Regions from separate parts of the Pseudoalteromonas sp. MEBiC 03607 genome, predicted to be linked through region 2. Evidence: predicted binding sites of a transcription regulator. Region 2 holds the regulator's gene; each other region holds the start of a gene.
The links. The regulator sigma-54, encoded in region 2, starts transcription at its own class of promoters, with help from an activator protein. The targets are predictions, from matches to a motif close to GTTGGCACGNNNNTNGNNT.

Region 1 (6,905 bases), 540 kb from region 2:
TTGCTCAGATGACCAACTTTACCATGGCTGAAGGGATCTCGAATTTAAACTCAAAATTTGATGCACTTACTGCGTCAATGACATCGAACTCGGCATTACAAGCTTCGACCTTAGTTGGTAAACAAGCACTATTAGAATCAAATACGATTGATTTTGATGGTAGTAACGTTGCTAAAGGTTCGGCAATAGCAGAAACGCCTGTTGAAGATCTTACGCTTCGCATTACTGATGAGTCAGGTCAACTTGTACGTACCATCAGCATGGGCGCTCAATCGGCTGGCGCAGTTCGTTTTGAGTGGGATGGTAAAAATGACGATGGAGAGCTTTTGCCTCCAGGCGAATACGAAGTTAAAGCTGAAGGATTCCAAAATGGTGACTATAGCAGTCTACCTTTAGCGACTTTCAAAAATATTGAAAGCGTTAATATCAATGGATCTAGCGGCATTATTATTAATACTAAAGAAGGCGCGGTTAGGCTAACTGATGTTGCAGAAATCGCTTAATTACACAGATTAACTAGTTAGCCTAGTGCTACAGATTGACACTTTAGAGGTGACTTATGAGCTTCAATATTGCATTAACCGGCCTTGCTGCCGCGCAAAAAGACTTAGATGTAACAGCAAACAATATTGCTAACGTTAACACCACAGGCTTTAAAGAGTCTCGTGCTGAGTTTGCTGATGTGTACGCATCATCAGTATTTAGCTCAGGTAAAACTAAAAATGGTGACGGCGTAAGAACTACAATGGTGGCACAGCAATTCCACCAAGGTTCATTATCTTTCACTAATAACTCACTGGACTTAGCAATTACTGGTGAAGGCTACTTTGCCATGGCAAATGACCTAGGTGCACAAGATTTTACATATACTCGTGCTGGTGCGTTCAAACTGAATAAAGACAACTTTATTGTGGATGCTAGCGGAAACTACTTACAAGGTTTCCCTGTTGATGAAGCAACGGGTGATACAACTTCTGTTAGTTTAAGTACATCTTCTGCGCTACAAATTCCTGATGCATCAGGTTCTCCACGCGCTACGACCAATGTTTATTCGTCGTTTAACTTAGATTCGCGTGCATTAACGCCAGCAGTTACACCATTTGATCCAGAGACAAGTGCATCGTATAACAGTTCAACATCAACAACAGTGTATGATTCTTTAGGTGAGCCACACATTTTACAGTTCTTCTTTGTTAAAACTGACGCAGCAGTGACTGGTAATGACAATGAATGGCAAGTGTTTGCAACACTTGATGAAAAGCCGTTTGCTGCTAATGGTACTGAGCAAACTACGTCGCCATATACGCCTATTTCAACTTTTCAGTTTGACTCAAGTGGTTTACCTCAAAGCACTGATGGAACTGCAAATACAGATGCTACGTTTAATCCATTAACAATACCTTCAGGCGGTATATCTGGTTTATTATCTAACGGTGCGAGTTTCCCTGATGATGTAAACATCAATTGGCGCGATGAAGCTGGTACAACGAATAAAATACCGACTCAATATGCAAGTAACTTTGAAGTGAAAGCGCTAGAGCAAGATGGTGCGACTGTAGGTCGTCTATCAGGTATTGATATTGGTACAGATGGTAAAATCGTTGCTTCTTACAGTAATGGTGATACTTCATTCTTAGGCCAAGTGGCAATGGTGCGCTTTTCTAACTCACAAGGTTTACAGCAAGTGGGTAACACGGCATGGAAGAAAAGCTTAACCTCTGGTGAGCCAATTGCCGGTGAACCAGGTTCAGGTACATTAGGTTCAATTAACTCATCAGCCCTTGAGCAGTCAAACGTCAACTTAACAAGTGAACTTGTTGATTTGATCAGTGCACAACGTAATTTCCAAGCAAATTCACGTGCATTAGAAGTTAACTCAACACTACAACAAAACATCCTACAGATCCGTTAATCTAAACGGCTCTGAGCTTAATCCGACACGAAGGCTGCTCCCTCAATTGGCAGCCTTTTTTCATTTTTACCATCCTATTTATGCGTCAATTTTACTTTGGCACTTTTATTGCATTTCTTTAGTTATCGTATTTTTAGTGAGTCAATGTTATGGACAAAATGGTCTACATTGCCATGTCTGGTGCTAAGCAAAGCTTGCGTGGTCTTGAGTTAAAGGCTAACAACCTTGCTAATGCTAACACCACTGGCTTTAAAGCTGATTTTGCACAAGCGCGTTCCATGCAGGCTTTTGGTGAAGGCTTGCCATCACGTGTGTTTGCGATGCAAGAGCGTCCTGGTTCAAATATGGAATCGGGTGGATTCGTTGAGACAGGCCGAGAGCTTGATATTGCCATGAGCGACCGTGGTTGGCTCAGTGTGCAAGATGCATCAGGTAACGAAGCTTATACCAAAACAGGCACACTAAACATCACACCTGACGGCGCATTGATCACCAGCCATGGCCGTCAAGTTATTGGCGAGGGCGGGCCTATTATCTTGCCTTTGCCAATTGAGAAAGTTGAGTTTAGCGAAGATGGCGCGATCCAAGTGCGCCCGCAAGGTGCGCCTGCCAACTTTTTAGAAGTGGTTGACCGCTTAAAAGTGATCGAAGCTGATAACACTCAGCTTGAAAAAGGTAATGACGGTTTATTTAGACCAAAAGAAGATATGTTGGTCAATGATCTTTGTGGGTTCTGTGATATTTCACCCAATGTAAAAGTACTGTCAGGTACGCTTGAAATGTCGAACGTTAATCCAGTCCATGAAATGGTCGACATGATCAGCAACCAACGCCAATTTGAATTACAAGTTAAATTGATGAAAACAGCCGAAGAGCTTGATGAGCGTCAAGATCAGCTGTTACGCATTGTTTAAGATGACTGAGAGGGTAGAGTTATGAATCCAGCATTGTGGATCAGTAAAACCGGGCTTGACGCCCAGCAAACCGATATTTCGGTGATCTCAAATAATCTCGCGAATGCCAGCACGGTCGGTTACAAAAAAAGCCGCGCCGTATTTGAAGATTTACTATATCAAAACATTAATCAACCAGGTGGTCGTTCGTCTCAAGATACTGAAATGCCATCAGGTTTAATGCTTGGTGCTGGCGCTAAGGTTGTAGCAAACCAAAAGAACTTTTCGCAAGGTAATATGTTAACGACCGAAAACTCACTGGACTGGATGATTTCAGGCCCAGGTTTTTTTGAAGTACAGTTACCTGACGGCAATATTGCTTACTCACGTAATGGTCAATTTACGACAGATGAAGACGGTCGTATCGTAACTTCAGGTGCGGGTTTCCCGTTGCAACCTGAAATGAATGTGCCAAATGATGCGCAATCAATTACGGTGTCACAAGATGGCGAAGTATCTGTTCGTGTAGCAGGTCAGGCAGAAAATGTGGTAATTGGTCAGCTCACTATAACAGACTTCATCAATCCATCGGGTCTTGAGCCAATGGGGCAAAACTTATACACAGAAACAGCTGTAAGTGGCGCACCAGTGCAAGGTAATCCGGGGATTGATGGTTTAGGTACTGTGGTACAAGGTTCGCTTGAAACGTCAAATGTAAATGTAACAGAAGAGCTGGTTAATCTGATTGAAACGCAGCGAATTTATGAAATGAATTCAAAAGTGATTTCAGCAGTGGATGAAATGCTTAGTTACATCAATCAACAGTTATAAGTCGTAGGAGGCAGCATGCGTAATCTTATCTTAGTCACATCAGCAGCTTTTATGCTGGGTGGTTGTATAACAACGCAAAATCATCATGTGGTTCAGGATGACCCTTACTATGCGCCTATGTACCCAGAGCCTACAACAGAACAAATGGTGCCAACAGGGTCTTTGTTTGATAGCTATACATCAAACGATTTGTACTCTGATAAAAAGGCACTGCGTGCTGGCGATATCATCACTGTTAAATTGCAAGAGTCAACGCAAGCAACCAAAGCAGCAAAAACCGAAACCGATAAAGAAACAGATGCTAACTTAGACCCTGTAATTGGGTTAGGTGGAAACCCGGTTAACATTGGTGGTGACAGCATTCAATTTGGCATTGGTTCAGGGTCATCATTTAAAGGTGACTCAAAGTCGAATCAATCGAATAGTCTATTTGGTGATATCTCTGTCAATGTGATGCGCGTTTTACCTAATGGAAACTTAGTGATCCGTGGTGAAAAGTGGCTCACGTTAAATACCGGTGAAGAGTTTATTCGTTTGGAAGGGTTAGTTCGTCCAGAAGATGTCTCAGCAAGTAATACAGTCACGTCAAACCGTATAGCGAATGCACGTATACAATATTCTGGTAAAGGGCAAATGCAAGAAACACAAAGTGCTGGCTGGCTTTCTCGATTCTTTAGCAGTTCGCTTTTCCCATTTTAGAGGAACAAAGTCATGAATGGGTTTAAATACATTATTGCTCTTTGCTTAATCAGCCTGCAGTTTTCTGCTCAAGCTGAGCGAGTTAAAGATGTGTCTATGGTTGAGGGTGTACGCTCTAACCAGTTGGTAGGCTATGGCCTTGTTGTTGGTTTGCCAGGCACAGGTGAGCAAAGCCGGTTCACACAACAAAGTTTTAAAGCCATGCTAAATGGCTTTGGTATCACTTTACCTGATAGCTTAAAACCCAAAATAAAGAATGTCGCAGCGGTGGCTGTGCACGCCGAGCTTCCAGCGTTTAGAAAGCCTGGGCAAACTATTGATATTACGGTTTCGTCTATAGGTAGTGCGGGCAGTTTACGTGGCGGTACTTTATTACAAACCTTCTTAAAAGGGGTTGATGGCAATACTTATGCGATTGCACAAGGCAGCTTAGTTGTGGGCGGTCTAGGTGCTGAAGGTGCTGATGGTAGCCGAGTTATTATTAACACACCAACAGTAGGTCGTATTCCAAATGGTGCAATTGTAGAACGTGCTATTAAAAGCCCGTTTATGCAAGGCGATTACATTACTTTTAATTTAAATCGTCCAGATTTCACAACAGCAAAGCGCTTAGAGCAAACCATTAACGATTTAGTGGGCCCTGATAGTGCACAGGCAATCGATGCAGCCTCAGTACGCGTGTTAGCACCGCGAGATGCGTCTCAACGTGTTGCTTATTTGTCTACTCTTGAAAACTTAGAGTTTAAACCTGCAGACACAGCAGCGAAAATTATTGTTAACTCTCGTACCGGTACCATTGTGATTGGCAAAAACGTGAAGCTACAGCCTGCGGCTATTACGCATGGTGGATTAACGGTGACGATCGCTGAGCAGCAAAATGTATCGCAGCCAAATGCGTTAAGTGAGGGTGAAACCACAGTTACCAATCAAAGCATTATTGATGTGAATGAAGATGACTCACGTGCTTTTGTATTTAATCCAGGTGTTAATCTTGATGATCTCGTACGCGCAATCAATGAGGTTGGGGCTGCACCGGGTGACTTAATGGCAATACTTGAAGCTTTAAAAGAAGCGGGGGCGATAAACGGGCAACTGGTTATCATTTAAATTAAAACGCGCTCTAGGGCGCGTTTTTTGTTTTCATATCTTTTAGCACTTTTTATATCTTTCACTCTTCAAGCATTAGCTAAAACTATTGTTTTAAAGTTAGTCAAAACCAATATCACTTATTAGCTATTCATTTCTAAAGATTTTTATTGGCGCAATTTTTGCATTTTAATTTGCATTATTAACTATTGTGTCAAAAAGCTGATGGATACTAATCATCTCGACAAGCAAAACTTTTTTGATTTAGGTAACTTAGACTCACTACGTCAAAGTGCCCTGAAAAGTGATGCCTCTAGCGATGCGTCAAAAGAGGCGCTGAAAAAAGCGGCGGCACAATTCGAATCTATCTTTACCCAAATGCTGCTTAAAAGTATGCGTAAAGCCAATGAGGCATTCGAAGATAAAGATAGCCCATTTAATTCAAGTGGCGTGAAGTTCTTTGAAGAAATGCATGACCAACAGCTTTCAGTCGAGTTGTCGTCGAATGGCTCGCTAGGCTTAGCTGATTTAATCGTTCAGCAGTTATCACCAGACGGTAAACAGTTTACCCCAGGCTCAGTACTAAGAACGACGACTGAGTTTGATAGTGATAAACGAGCAAGAGGGCAAGATGATGCTAATGCTCAAACTAAATCGGTTACAGATACTGAGCTAAATGAGCAGGCTAATAATCGTTTTGACGATGCTGAATCGTTTATTAGTTCTATCTGGGAACATGCCAAAAATGCTGCACAAAAGATTGGCCTGAATCCGGCGGTTATGGTTGCTCAAGCCGCACTTGAAACGGGTTGGGGTAAACACATCATCAGCAAAGCGGATGGTACAAGCAGTAACAACTTATTCAATATTAAATCAGATCAGCGTTGGCAAGGTGATAAAGCAAGTAAGCTTACCCTTGAGTTTGAACAAGGCGTGCCTGTTAAAAAACAAGCAAGTTTCCGCGCATATCAATCAATTAAAGACAGTGTGAATGACTTCGTTGACTTCTTAAATGAAAACCCGCGTTACGAAGAAGCACTAAAAAACACTGCAGAACCTGCTGCCTTTTTAGATTCGTTACAAAAAGCAGGCTATGCAACTGATCCAAATTATGCCGATAAAATAAAGCAGGTGCTGAAGCGTGTTGAGCTTCAAAGTGTCGCTGCTTCATTGGTACGTTAAGGAGTAAACCCTCATGTCATTTAGCTTATATGACATTGCTAATGCCGGTGTAAGAGCGAATTCTGAGCTTTTACAAACCACCAGTAAAAACATAGCGAATGTGAATACTGAAGGCTATGTGCGTGAACGCACTGAGTTCACAACCATGATCGACAACCAAGTGGGTCGTGGCGAAACGTATCGCTTGTTAAATGAGTTTGCCCAAAAGCAATTAAATCGTGATACCTCAAATAAGGCATTTTTTGATCAGTTTGTAACTGAAGCAAGCCGAGTAGATAGCCTGTTTTCAGAAGAATCAAACA
Region 2 (6,905 bases):
AAGATGCGCTTATTGAAATGTCTGCGAAGGGGTTAGGTATGACAGCCGTGGTCGCGGAAGACCAAAAACTCTGCGGCTTATTTACGGATGGTGATTTACGTCGTATTTTAGAGCAACGTATTGATATTCATAGTACCGCCATTAGCCAGGTCATGACGCGCTCATGTACTACAGCCAGTGCAGAGATGCTGGCTGCTGAGGCGTTAAATATTATGGAACGCAAACGTATCAACGGCTTGATTGTAATCGATAAAAATAACACACCGATTGGCGCGCTTAATATGCAAGACCTATTAAAAGCAGGAGTTCTGTAAGTAATGACATTCGCCGAGCTATACCAGCCCCTTAGTCCTGATGTAAGTCAGCGTGCTCAAAAAGTTAAGTTACTAATATGTGATATTGATGGCGTTTTTTCTGATGGCAGAATTTATCTTGGAAATCAGGGCGAAGAGCTTAAAGCATTTAATACCAAAGATGGCTTTGGCATCAAAGCACTCATTAATAGTGGCTTTGAAGTTGCCGTTATTACCGGGCGCCATTCACAAATAGTTCAGCAGCGAATGACTAGCCTAACCGTACAGCATATTTATCAAGGCCAAGAAACAAAGCTGATTGCATACCAAGAGTTAAAAGATAAACTTGGCCTAGAAGATGAGCAAATAGCGTACATTGGTGACGATGGCCCTGATTTGCCTGTAATGGAAAAAGTAGGCTTTGCGGTAGCAGTCAATGATGCGCACCCATTGATAAAAAAACTGGCTCACTATACGACCATGCTACCGGGTGGCTTTGGCGCTGTACGTGAATTAACAGATTTACTGATGTTAGAAAACGGTAAGCCGTTAACTAGCGATGGAACCAGCGCATGAATATAGCCCGTATTTTACTGAGTATTGTTTTTGTTTGTTGCATGGTGTGGTTGTGGTATCCGTACTTTAACCAAACAACAAACACAATAAATAGTGAAGACGAGATTATTGCAACTCCCGATTATACGGCCGTTGCACTAAAGCAAACCGCTTATGATGAGCAAGGCAAGATTAGCCATAAAGTGGCCGCTGCGAAAATGGAGCTTTATCAGCAACTTGGGTTTACCTTTTTTGAGCAACCTATTTTTACACTTTATGGCGACCAGCAAATTTGGCAAGTAAAAGCTAAAGAAGCCACCTTATATGAAAACGATCAGCTTATTTTTGAAGGCGATGTTGTTGCTAAAAACTTAACCCATAATGGCATGATCGAAGATATTAAAGCTGAAAACATTAACGTTGATATAGAACAAATGACCATGTTTTCGAAGCAACCTGTGACGCTAACAGGACCAAATTTAAAAATTACCGGTAAAGGCCTAAAAGCTAATTTAAAAACCGAGATTGTAGAGTTAACTAACCATACACGAACCATATACTATGACCAATAAACTGAAGAAATTACTCCTGATCCCAAGCTTATTGATTGCCTTTTCAGGCGTAGCTGCCGAACAGACAGGCGCACAAATTAGCATAAGCTCAGATCGCCAAACTGGTAAGCTAAAAGATGGCGTTGGTATATTTGAAGGCAATGTCGAAATTATACATGGTAACCGCCGGATCACAGCCGAACGCCTTGAAGCCCATGGTGGTGACACAGAAGGTACTGTTGAGTTAATTATCGCCACAGGTAAGCCTGCTTATTTTGAAGAAAAGCAAGCAGATGGCACGGTAATGAGCGCCAGTGCAGAAGAAGTTCGCTACGACGTAGCCAAGCGCTTCTTAACTTTAAATGGCGAAGCCGAAGTGACTCAAGCAGGCCAAAAAGTAACAGCGAAAAGCATTACTTATGATATGGCACAACAACTAATTAGCGCAGAAAAAGACGAAAACTCAACAGACCGTGTACACACAATCTTAGTGCCTGTTGACAACAAACAAGACGATAAAGGCCAACCATGAGCACATTAAAAGCAGAGCTTTTAGCAAAAAGCTATAAAGGCCGCCAAGTTGTCAAAAATGTGGGTCTTGAGGTTGAAGCGGGCAGTATCGTTGGTTTGCTTGGCCCAAATGGCGCAGGCAAAACCACCACTTTCTATATGATTGTTGGCTTAGTACCCAGCGATAAAGGCAAGATCAGCATTGATGATAATGATATTACACTTTTGCCAATGCATAGCCGAGCACGTTTAGGGATTGGTTACCTACCACAAGAGTCATCTATTTTTAGAAAGTTAACGGTTTATCAAAACCTAATGGCTATTTTAGAAACGCGTAAAGATTTAAATAAACAAGGCCGAGAAGAAACACTCAACAACTTACTTGATGAATTTAGTATTCAGCACATTCGTGATAGTCAAGGTATGGCCTTATCTGGGGGCGAGCGTCGTCGCGTAGAAATTGCTCGGGCATTAGCCGCAAACCCTAAATTTATCTTGTTAGATGAGCCTTTTGCTGGTGTTGATCCTATTTCAGTGTTAGATATAAAGAAAATTATTGAACACTTAAAAAATCGTGGTATTGGTGTATTAATCACTGACCATAATGTTAGAGAAACCCTTGATGTTTGTGAAAAAGCCTACATTGTTTCTCATGGGGAGCTAATTGCATCAGGAACACCTGAGCATGTTTTAGCTGACCAAACCGTACGCGATGTGTATCTAGGTGAGCAATTCAGGCTATAACCAATAAGCCACCATCTAGCGCATCTGCTAAACTAAATAACAATGACAATAAATCGATATAAATTTACCTGTGACTGCACAGGTGTCGATAACACATAAAAGGATTGTTAGGGATACATGAGGCAATCATTACAGCTGCGCATGGGCCAGCAACTTACAATGACTCCACAACTGCAACAAGCAATTCGCTTGCTGCAGCTTAGTACATTGGATCTCCAGCAAGAAATTCAAGAAGCACTTGATAGTAACCCTCTGCTTGAAGTGGAAGAAGCAGATTACAACGATGAAAACATTGGTAAGAACGAGCAAAAAGCTGAATCTGATGATACTCAGCTAAGTGCATCGGCCGAAGAAGCGCCGAGTGAGTACGAACAAGAAAGCAGCGATGCCCTTAACAAAGACACCGTTAGTGACGATTTAGCCATGGATGTGACATGGGATGAGTACATGAGTGCTGCCCCATCAACATCATCAGGTCCAATGCCTGAAGATGAGTCAATTTATCAAGGTGCATCGACTGAAACCCTCCATGAATACCTTATGTGGCAATTACAACTCACACCATTTAGCCCAACCGATGAAGCGATCGCTGTCGCCATCGTAGAGGCAATTGATGACTCAGGTATTTTAACTGTTAGCTGCGAAGACATAGTCGAAAGTTTTAATCAAAATAATGATGAAGAAGAAATCGAACTAGATGAAGTCGAAGCGGTCTTAAAGAGAATACAGTTGTTTGATCCAGTAGGGATTGGTGCCCGTAGCTTACAAGAGTGCTTATGTATCCAGCTTCGCCAATTCGATGCCAGTACGCCGTATTTAGCTGAAACTAAAATGGTTTTATCTGAGCATATTGAATTATTAGCAAGTCGCGACTATCGCACTTTGATGAAAAAGACTAAGCTTAAAGAAAGCGAACTAAAAGAAGTAATGACGCTGATCCACAGCTTAAACCCTAAGCCAGCAGACAGCATAGTTCGCGAAGAGTCTGAGTACGTTATACCCGATGTATCGGTTAAAAAAGTTAAAGGTCGTTGGGTCGTTGAACTAAACCCAGATTGTATGCCAAAAATTAGAGTGAATAGCCAATATGCAGCTATGTCACGCTCAGTAAAATCGAGCAGCGATAGCCAGTTTATTCGCTCTCATTTACAAGAAGCTAAATGGTTTATTAAAAGCTTAGAGAGCCGTAACGATACACTTTTAAAAGTAACCAACTGTATCGTACAGCAACAACAAGCATTTTTTGAACATGGCCCAGAAGCCATGAAACCAATGGTGCTGAACGATGTCGCAGAAATGGTCGAAATGCATGAATCGACAATTTCACGTGTTACAACACAAAAATACATGCACACCCCTCGCGGGATTTTTGAGTTGAAATATTTCTTCTCAAGCCATGTCAGCACAGAAAACGGTGGTGAGTGTTCATCAACAGCAATTCGCGCTTTGATCAAAAAGCTTATCGCTGCAGAAAACTCAGCTAAACCATTGAGTGATAGTAAAATTGCAGATATATTGGCTGAGCAAGGAATTAAAGTAGCTAGACGCACAATTGCAAAATATCGAGAGTCTCTAGCGATACCTCCGTCTAATCAGCGTAAGAGTTTGATTTAGACGTTTTACATAGAAGGAAAATGCTTATGCAACTAAATTTAACTGGTCGTCATGTAGAAATCACTGATTCATTAAGAGACTATGTAAACAGCAAGTTTGCAAAACTAGAAAGGCATTTTGACCACATTAATAATGTACATGTCATTCTAGATGTAGAAAAATTAAGCCAAAAAGCAGAAGCAACTTTACATGTAAATGGAGGCGAGCTCTTTGCCTCAACTGCACACCAAGATATGTATGCAGCCATTGACTCGCTAATCGATAAACTAGATCGTCAAGTCATTAAACACAAAGAGAAATTAGCTCGACACTAAATTATGAAACTTAGTTCACTTACTAACCAGGACTGCAGCAAAGCTGCGGTCCTTTTTAATAGCAAAAAAAGAATCCTTGAATATATCAGCGAGCTGGCTCACCAGCAGCTTCCTCATTTATCTCAACAAGACGTCCTTGATGCCTTACTCAATAGAGAAAAATTAGGCAGCACAGGTATTGGTCGTGGCATTGCTATTCCACATGGCCGCATGAGTGGTGCAGAGCAACCACAGGCATTTGTCATAGTGAGTGAATCCCCAATCAATTTTGACGCAATTGATAACCGACCTGTGGATATTTTCGTTGCACTCATCGTACCAGATGGAGACAGCCAACTTCACCTAAAGACCTTATCGACAATTGCTGATAGACTAAAAGATAAAGAGTTTTGTAAACAGTTACGTAGCGCCAAAACAGACCACGAACTGTTTCAGGTCATATCAGCAGAGGCATAAATGGAATTAATTATCATCAGCGGTCGCTCAGGCTCAGGTAAATCGGTCGCTTTACGTGTACTTGAAGACTTGGGTTACTACTGTGTTGATAATATCCCAGTCAACTTATTACCTTCGCTTGTTCGTAGCGTTTCAGACAACTATGACAAAATAGCAGTCAGCATAGATGTGCGTAACTTACCGAAAGAGCAGCAAGAGTTTAATGATATTCTTGAATACCTGCCAGGTTTCGCAAACCCAACACTGTTCTATTTAGACAGTGATGACCAAACTCTGATCAAACGCTTTTCTGAAACGCGACGCTTACATCCTCTATCGATTGACTCGCTGCCACTCGATTTAGCAATTAAGCAAGAAAGAGTATTACTGGATGTACTGATCACGCGCGCTGATTTTATGATTGATACCACCGACCTGAGTGTTCATCAGTTAGCTGAATCAATTCGTGAAAAGATCTTAGGTAAAAAAGATAAAAAGCTGATTATCACCTTTATGTCGTTTGGCTTTAAACATGGTATTCCTAAAGAAGCCGATTACGTATTTGATGCACGTTTTTTACCAAATCCACACTGGGAGCCAGACCTAAAGCCACTCACAGGCTTAGATCAACCAGTAAAAGATTACCTTGCAAGTCATAGCATAGTGCAAAAATTTACATGGCAAATTCAAACATTTGTGCAAACATGGTTACCTCACCTTGAGCGTAACAATCGAAGCTATCTTACTATCGCAATTGGCTGTACTGGCGGGCAACATCGCTCGGTATATTTAGCGCAGACCATTGGTGATAGCTTTTCAAAAACGCATGCGAACGTAAAAATCCGCCATCGCGAGCAAGATATTTAATTGGATGCCAGATGCACGCAGAAGACACGTTTTTAATTCAAAATAAGCTTGGCTTGCACGCACGAGCAGCCACTGTTTTAGCACAACTTGCTTTGCAATTTGATGCTAAAATTATGCTTTATCAAGACGATAAAGAAGCTGAAGGTGATAGTGTTTTAGCCTTAATGTTACTTGAAAGTAGCCAAGGTAAAGAAGTGCGTGTGGTATGTGAAGGCCCAGATGCAGAGGCTGCACTGAACGCAATTGGAGAATTAATTGCACAACGCTTTCATGAACAAGAATAGCGTTTGCTAAGGCTTAACCGTTTAAGTTAAACTTAGTTCAGGTATTTATAATTCTCTTTAAATATCCTACTTTTATATCGTTCACACCTTAAAAATACAAAGCACTTAATAATTTTATCGCAGTGTGAAGATATCCTGCAAATACACCACTTAGCAACTATGCTGTATTTGCAGAATCTGTATTAATCTATTTTCAGTTGTAAGGACGCCAATGCCAGAAGCCTTTGAACAAGACTACCCACTACAACAACTTAAACAAGTGACCAAGTCACTCAATAGTGGACAATTTGTTCAGGTGCGAGGCATGCTCGCTAAAACAGCTCCGTGTGATACCGCTTTATTATTAGAGTCATCTCCCCATAAAATTCGTCGCATGCTATGGCAGTTGGTAGACCCAGATGTGCGTGGTGATGTTTTAGAAGAACTCTCTGAAGACGTACGTTTAGGTATTATTGCTCAGATGGAGCCTGAGCACATTGCTGCTGCAACCGAAGACATGGACGACGATGACTTAGGTGAAGTTCTTCGTAGCCTTCCTGACACCGTTTATCAAGACGTAGTCAGTGCAATGGACTCGCAAGATAGAGAAAGGGCAACTCAGGCACTGTCGTACCAAGAGCGTTCAGCCGGTGCCCTGATGAACAGCGATACGGTCACCATTCGTCCAGATGTTACCTTAGATGTAGTCCTGCGCTATTTACGCTTGCGTGGTGAACTACCAGAAGGTACGGATGACTT
Region 3 (6,905 bases), 2.3 Mb from region 2:
AAAGCGGTATCGCTGCCGGTATCCGCCGTATTGAAGCAGTAACAGGTGCTGAAGCAGTTGCTTATGTAAGTGAGCAAGAGCAACAACTAAACGATGTTGCAGCGCTAGTAAAAGGTGATAGCAGCACAGTACTTGAAAAAGTAACGGCATTACTTGAGAAATCAAAAGGCCTTGAGAAGCAAATTGCACAGCTTAACGACAAGCTAGCAAGCGCGGCGGGTGCATCGTTACTTGACTCTGTTGTTGAAGTGAACGGTATTAAGCTGCTGGTTGCTGATGTTGCTGGTACTGAGTCTAAAGCACTACGCGGCATGGTTGATGACCTGAAAACGAAGATTGGCTCAGGTGTTATTGCCCTTGGCGTAGCTAATGGCGATAAAGTAAGCCTAATTGCAGGTGTAACTAAAGACCTAACAGGTAAAGTGAAAGCCGGTGAGCTTGTAAATCACATGGCTGCACAAGTAGGCGGTAAGGGCGGTGGTCGTCCTGATATGGCACAAGCTGGTGGTACTCAGCCAGAGAACCTAGCTACAGCCTTAGAAAGTGTAACTGGTTGGTTATCTGAGCGTTCTTAACCACTAGTGGCACTTATCGTCCAAAAATTCGGTGGCACCTCAGTTGGCTCAATCGAGCGAATTGAGGCCGTCGCCGACCTTGTTGTAAAAACCAAGCAGCAAGGCCATCAAGTTGTGGTGGTGCTCTCGGCTATGTCGGGAGAAACTAACCGTCTTATTCAACTCGCTAAACAAATCGATTCTCGACCAAGCGCCCGTGAGCTTGATGTACTGCTTACCACAGGTGAGCAAGTGTCTGTTTCTTTACTGGCAATGGCTATTATTAAACGTGGCCACTCAGCGGTAAGTTTGCTGGCTGATCAGGTCAACATTCGCACCGACAATATGTTTGGTAAAGCGCGTATTGAAGAGGTTGCAGCGACTCGTTTAAAGCATGAGCTTGAGCACAACCGTATTGCTATAATCGCAGGCTTTCAGGGCCGAGATATCGAAGGTAATATCACCACACTTGGCCGAGGTGGTACTGATACTTCAGCAGTTGAGATTGCGGGGGCGATTAATGCTGACGAATGTCAGATCTATACCGATGTTGATGGCGTATATACAACTGATCCGCGTATTGAACCAAATGCTCGTCGAATGAGCCATGTTACTTTCGAAGAAATGCTCGAAATGGCGAGTTTAGGTGCTAAGGTATTGCATATTCGTAGTGTAGAAGCGGCAGGAAAATACAATATACCGCTCAGAGTACTATCGAGTTTTAACCCAGATCAAGGGACCTTGATCAGTTTTGAGGAACCGGAAGTGCAAGCAAATATTGTGTCAGGTATTGCTTTCAATCGTGATGAAAGTTTGATTTATATCAATCAAATGCAATATGGGATTGAAAACCTGGCTAAAATTACGAAACTTTTTGCAGAGTTTGGTATCGAAATTGATATGATTAATCAAGTTAATCATAACTTTGAAAAAATAGACTATGCTTTTACTGTGCACACCAATGATTATGAACAAGCATTGGAAGTTTTAACCTTAAATCAGGCTGCGCTTGGCGCAGATTCTATTAAAGGAATAAGCAATGTTGCTAAGGTGTCAGCAGTAGGAGTGGGGATGAAGTCACACTCTGGAGTAGCAAGTTTATTTTTTAATGCGCTTGCCGAAGAAAACATCAAAGTCATTTTGGTGTCGACATCTGAAATTAAGATTTCAGTTCTAATAGACGAAAAATATTTAGAGCTGGCAGTACGTGCGCTGCACAAAGTTTTTTTAACTGAAAATGAATAAGATTTAGAGTTTTTACTTACTTTTAAGTCTAGATTTCATTAGAATGTTTTTGACGCGGAATCTTTTAATTTTTTGGAATATGGGAGCAAGAGAATGCTAATACTAACTCGTAGAGTAGGTGAAACCCTTATGATCGGTGACGAAGTTACAGTTACTGTTCTTGGTGTTAAAGGAAATCAAGTTCGCATTGGTGTTAATGCGCCTAAAGATGTATCAGTACATCGTGAAGAAATCTACATGCGCATCCAAGCAGAGAAATCTAACCCAAATCCGGGCAACGTTTAATCAGCGAAAGATATTTTAAGAGCCACTCATTGAGTGGCTCTTTTATTTAGTTCTGCAACAATCTCTTCATTTAGCGCTTTTTTAGACAGGTATTGCATACCTCGACTAGCTTTCAAAATATAGCCTCGCTCAGTCTCAATTATGTCTGTGATTTGTTGCCATGTTAGTTGATAGTGTTTATAGGGATTTTCGGCTTTAACACCTTCATCATCAAACACGATAGTTACTTCACTACCTGAAGCACGACTCATCATTTGTCTGGCCACCCACCATGGACGTTTATAATAAAACGATAAGCACTCCACTACCGCAAGCATTATCATAAAACTACCTAAATAATGGTTTTCTAACTGGTAAAAGGCAAGTAGGCCTAATGTTATGAGCAATGCTAACAGAGGATATTTAGGTTTAGCCTGAGATGAGTAGGGTAAAGACTCATCAAAGCACTCGTAGTAATACGGTTTATCTAATGTGTAAGTTGTAGTTAATGTCATTCGTGGACTCACTTAATTTGCTGATAGCAGTTTAACATTGATAAAAAAAATCTGCCGCAGTTGGTTTTCATTTAGTTGTCATTGTGAGAGCTTAAGGTATGTGTATTTTAAAGGTGTAAGCTATATGTTTGTTAGTTCAATGTCGTTAGCACTTGCAATGACTACAAATACTTTTTTGGTTATGGGCGATATGCCATACACCCCGATAGATGAAATTAATCTCGCAGAAGGCGGAAAAATTGCCAAGGCAATCGCAGCGACACCTCATGAATTTTTGATGCACTTGGGCGATATGAAATCGGGCTCACTTGCATGCACGAATAAGCTTTTGCAAACTAACAAGGCGTTACTAACATCGTTGACCGAAAAACCTTTTATTTATACCCCAGGTGATAATGAATGGACCGATTGCGACCGAGAAAAGCTATCTGTGCGTTTTGATGAGCTTGAGCGGCTAAGTTTTATCAAACGCTTAATGTTCGACGATGCCTATACACAAAAAGCAAAGCGGCTACAGGGTTATGCGACACAAGCTGAGTTGCCAGAAAATGCCCGGTGGCAATTTAATGGCATTGAGTTTCGTACCTTGCATATCTCGGGCACCTTTAATGGTCGCTCGCAAATCTTAAAAAGTGATAAAAACGCAGCACTGGATGCCGCCGATATGCGTGATAAATACAATCTCGTTTGGCTAAAGCAAGCACATGTTCATCAGGATGCTAAGGCCTATGTGTTTGGCTTTCAGGCAGATATTTACCACCCAACCAGTAAATCCGCTTGCAGTGAGTCACAGCGCGCCGATTGTGATGCCTTTAAAGTATACCGAGATGCCATCAGCGATTTTGCAAAGCATACCAATAAGCCAGTGCTCGTGATGCATGGTGATACAGGGCCATACTGTACACAACAGTTAGCGAGTAACTTAACGCGCTTAAATGTCCCCGGTGATTTTGCCGTAAGTGATGTCGCAAAAGTGAGTTTTATCGACGGTCAGTGGCACATAGCGAGTGTAACGACAAACGTGCTCCTCACTAAGGAATGTGAGTGATAACGTTGGGTAGAACGGAGACGCACTCAGAGCCATCAGCTTTCAGCCGTCAGCTATCAGATTAAAACCCAATAAGTTAGCGAGTTTGAGGCTCACGTAGGCGTGAAATTTATTTCGCGCGATGTTTCTTAAATCTACGTGTAAGTCGTAGGTCGGGCTTCAGCCCGTCACTATATCAGTGATTAAGCATGTGTCGCCATAATTGACGACCAATATGACATAGGTTAGAACGGAGTGAAACCCAACAAGTTAGCGGGTTTTTATGGGAAAGAGTAAAGTTGCTAACTTGAGGCTCGCGTAGGCGTGAAATTTATTTCGCGTGATTTTCTCAATTAATGCGGCTGTAAGTCGGGCTTTAGCCCGTTATGTATGAGTGATAAAACATGTGTCGCCATAATTGACGACCTACGTGACGTAGGTTAGAGCGGAGTGAAACCCAACAAGTTAGCGAGTTTCTATGGGAAAGAGTAAAGTTGCTAACTTGAGGCTCGCGTAGGCGTGAAATTTATTTCGCGCGATTTTCTCAATTAATGCAGCTGTAAGTCGGGCTTTAGCCCGTTATGTATGAGTGATAAAACATGTGTCGCCATAAATGACGACCAATATGCCATAGGTTAGAACGGAGTGAAACCCAACAAGTTAGTAAGCTTCTTGACACAAGCAGTAGGCAACCTAAAGTTGCTAACTTACAAACACAAAAAAGCGGCACTAGGCCGCTTTTTTCGTAAGGGGTGATATTAGCAGTTAGTTTCTTCTGCTTTAACACCTTCTTTAACTTCTTCACATGCATCTTCAACTGCATTTTGTGTATCAGTGATTGCTTCATCTATACGCTCACCGGCTTCCTCTGCTGAATTGTCTTCACAACCCATAATGAATAAACCTGAAAATAGGGCGATAGTAGCGGCTTTTAAAGTTGAATTTTTCATAACTAAATTCCTTGTAAATTAAATATTAGGGTTAATTAAATTTTAACTTGCTTTACTTAGGTACGTTGCCTCTAAGAGCACCTGACACTAACGAAATAACAAGCAATACTAAAAAAATGAAAAAGATAATCTTAGCAATGCCTGCTGCGGCTCCAGCAATACCGCCAAAACCTAACACTGCAGCGATTAATGCAATAACTAAAAAAGTAATGGTCCAGCGTAACATAGTGGTCTCCTTGCCTAATTAATTTTTCAAATGGTCGAGTTGAATAAAGCGAGTTTTATGCCAAACATTATTATCATTATATTTCAGTCACTTAGCGGTTTTTGTGGGCGGGGCATGGTTATTCTTTTGGTAACTTTTACGATCAAGCGTGTAACTTATTCATAGTGATATTTTTTCATATTAATTAAATTCATTTTATATTTAGTTTTGTCTTTATTGGTAAGACCAATTTCACGCTTTGTCATGAGTTGTTACTGTAACACCTTGTTAAGCAGGGTTTTTGAACAGAACTTGCTTTTCGTCGGTTTGTTTTAATATAACTGATGGCTATATTCATTATTTTTATCATCTATAACGTAAGGTTAATTGCTGAAATAGTATGGTGTTAATTAGTTGTGCTCTATGTTATTTTGAGTTTAATTGGTTTTACCAATTTACAATAGGCTATACAAATTATTTTTGTTTGTTATTATTGCTGAATAAATATTTAACAAAAATGATTTTTTATTTTTAATCATCGAAGGGGAGTTGTATGGATATTGGTGAATTGCTCACAACTGCAGGCAGCTTAATGGTAACAGGCATGGTTGGCGTGTTTGTTTTTCTGAGCATTTTAATATCTGCGGTTATTTTAATGTCGAAAGTTGTAAGCCGATTCGATGATCCTACAAGTGTAGAGCCAACACGAACAGCAAAAATTCAACCTCAACAGGGTGTGCCTCAGGCACATATTGCCGCGATCAGCGCTGCAATTGCACAATTTCGAAATAAACAAAAATAATGGGGCAGCTTAAACATGGCTAAATTAAAACTTACAGAATTAGTATTGCGTGACGCTCATCAGTCTTTATTGGCCACGCGTATGCGCTTAGACGACATGCTACCCATGGCTGAAAAACTTGATAGTGCAGGTTATTGGTCTATTGAATCATGGGGTGGAGCAACCTTTGACTCATGTATCCGTTATTTAGGTGAAGATCCTTGGCAACGTATTCGCGAATTAAAAGCGGCAATGCCAAATACTAAACAGCAAATGCTATTGCGCGGACAAAACCTTTTAGGCTACCGCCATTATGCGGACGATGTTGTCGAAAAGTTTGTAGAACGAGCCCATAAAAATGGTGTAGATGTGTTCCGAATTTTCGATGCTATGAACGATGTACGTAATCTTGAAACTGCAATTAAAGCAGCGGTTAAAGTAGGCGCACACGCTCAAGGTACTATTTCTTACACCGTAAGCCCAGTACACACACTTGATATGTGGCTTAAACTTGCGAAACAGCTCGAAGAACTAGGCTGTCATTCTATTTGTATTAAAGATATGGCTGGTTTATTGAAGCCATATGATTGTGAGCAGTTAATCAAAGGTTTAAAAGAAACCGTATCTATTCCTATCGCGATGCAATGTCACGCGACGACAGGATTAAGTACTGCAACTTACCAAAAAGCTATAGATGCAGGTATCGATATGCTTGATACCGCAATTTCGTCTATGAGTATGACTTATGGTCATAGCGCCACAGAAACAATCGTGTCGATTGTTGAAGGCACAGAGCGAGATACCGGCCTAGATTTAAACCAACTAGAAGAAATTGCCGCTTACTTCCGTGATGTTCGTAAAAAATATGCTGCTTTTGAAGGTAGCCTAAAAGGTGTTGATGGCCGTATCTTATTAGCACAAGTGCCAGGTGGTATGTTAACTAACATGGAAAACCAGCTTAAAGAGCAAGGTGCTGCCGATAAGCTTGATCAAGTATTACTTGAGATCCCACGTGTTCGTGAAGACTTAGGCTATATTCCACTGGTTACTCCAACCTCTCAAATTGTCGGTACGCAAGCGGTACTTAATGTATTGACTGGTGAGCGCTATAAAACGATTACCAAAGAAACCGCAGGTGTACTTAAAGGTGAGTACGGTGCAACGCCGGCTCCTATGAATAAAGAGCTACAAGAACGTGTTTTAGATGGCGCAGAAGCAATTACTTGTCGTCCTGCTGATAAACTTGAACCTGAACTTGAGAAGCTAGAAGCTGAATTATTAAAAGAAGCTAAAGAGCAAGGTTTAGAGCTTGCTGATGATGTGATTGATGATGTGCTCACCTATGCATTATTTCCACAAATTGG

Region 1: a site for sigma-54 is predicted at 2,008-2,026, ahead of E5N72_RS07100 (flagellar basal body rod protein FlgF). Genes of this name have one in related genera too.
Region 3: a site for sigma-54 is predicted at 4,828-4,846, ahead of E5N72_RS14885 (DUF1328 family protein). Genes of this name have one in related genera too.

The regions. Positions count from the first base shown of each region.
Region 1 covers NZ_SRRY01000001.1:1,548,987-1,555,891, forward strand. The annotation lists gene E5N72_RS07090 (flagellar hook assembly protein FlgD) at 1-503, shown strand, start outside; gene flgE (flagellar hook protein FlgE) at 560-1,912, shown strand; gene E5N72_RS07100 (flagellar basal body rod protein FlgF) at 2,062-2,826, shown strand; gene flgG (flagellar basal-body rod protein FlgG) at 2,848-3,636, shown strand; gene flgH (flagellar basal body L-ring protein FlgH) at 3,652-4,335, shown strand; gene E5N72_RS07115 (flagellar basal body P-ring protein FlgI) at 4,348-5,442, shown strand; gene flgJ (flagellar assembly peptidoglycan hydrolase FlgJ) at 5,647-6,603, shown strand; gene flgK (flagellar hook-associated protein FlgK) at 6,617-6,905, shown strand, end outside.
Region 2 covers NZ_SRRY01000001.1:1,007,888-1,014,792, reverse strand. The annotation lists gene E5N72_RS04630 (KpsF/GutQ family sugar-phosphate isomerase) at 1-314, shown strand, start outside; gene kdsC (3-deoxy-manno-octulosonate-8-phosphatase KdsC) at 318-869, shown strand; gene lptC (LPS export ABC transporter periplasmic protein LptC) at 866-1,420, shown strand; gene lptA (lipopolysaccharide transport periplasmic protein LptA) at 1,410-1,931, shown strand; gene lptB (LPS export ABC transporter ATP-binding protein) at 1,928-2,653, shown strand; gene E5N72_RS04605 (RNA polymerase factor sigma-54) at 2,771-4,267, shown strand; gene hpf (ribosome hibernation promoting factor) at 4,294-4,581, shown strand; gene ptsN (PTS IIA-like nitrogen regulatory protein PtsN) at 4,585-5,037, shown strand; gene rapZ (RNase adapter RapZ) at 5,038-5,883, shown strand; gene E5N72_RS04585 (HPr family phosphocarrier protein) at 5,895-6,167, shown strand; gene mgtE (magnesium transporter) at 6,379-6,905, shown strand, end outside.
Region 3 covers NZ_SRRY01000001.1:3,276,670-3,283,574, reverse strand. The annotation lists gene alaS (alanine--tRNA ligase) at 1-575, shown strand, start outside; gene E5N72_RS14910 (aspartate kinase) at 582-1,799, shown strand; gene csrA (carbon storage regulator CsrA) at 1,893-2,084, shown strand; gene E5N72_RS14900 (YcxB family protein) at 2,111-2,578, opposite strand; gene E5N72_RS14895 (hypothetical protein) at 2,703-3,626, shown strand; gene E5N72_RS14890 (hypothetical protein) at 4,364-4,555, opposite strand; gene E5N72_RS14885 (DUF1328 family protein) at 4,608-4,781, opposite strand; gene E5N72_RS14880 (OadG family transporter subunit) at 5,314-5,562, shown strand; gene oadA (sodium-extruding oxaloacetate decarboxylase subunit alpha) at 5,578-6,905, shown strand, end outside.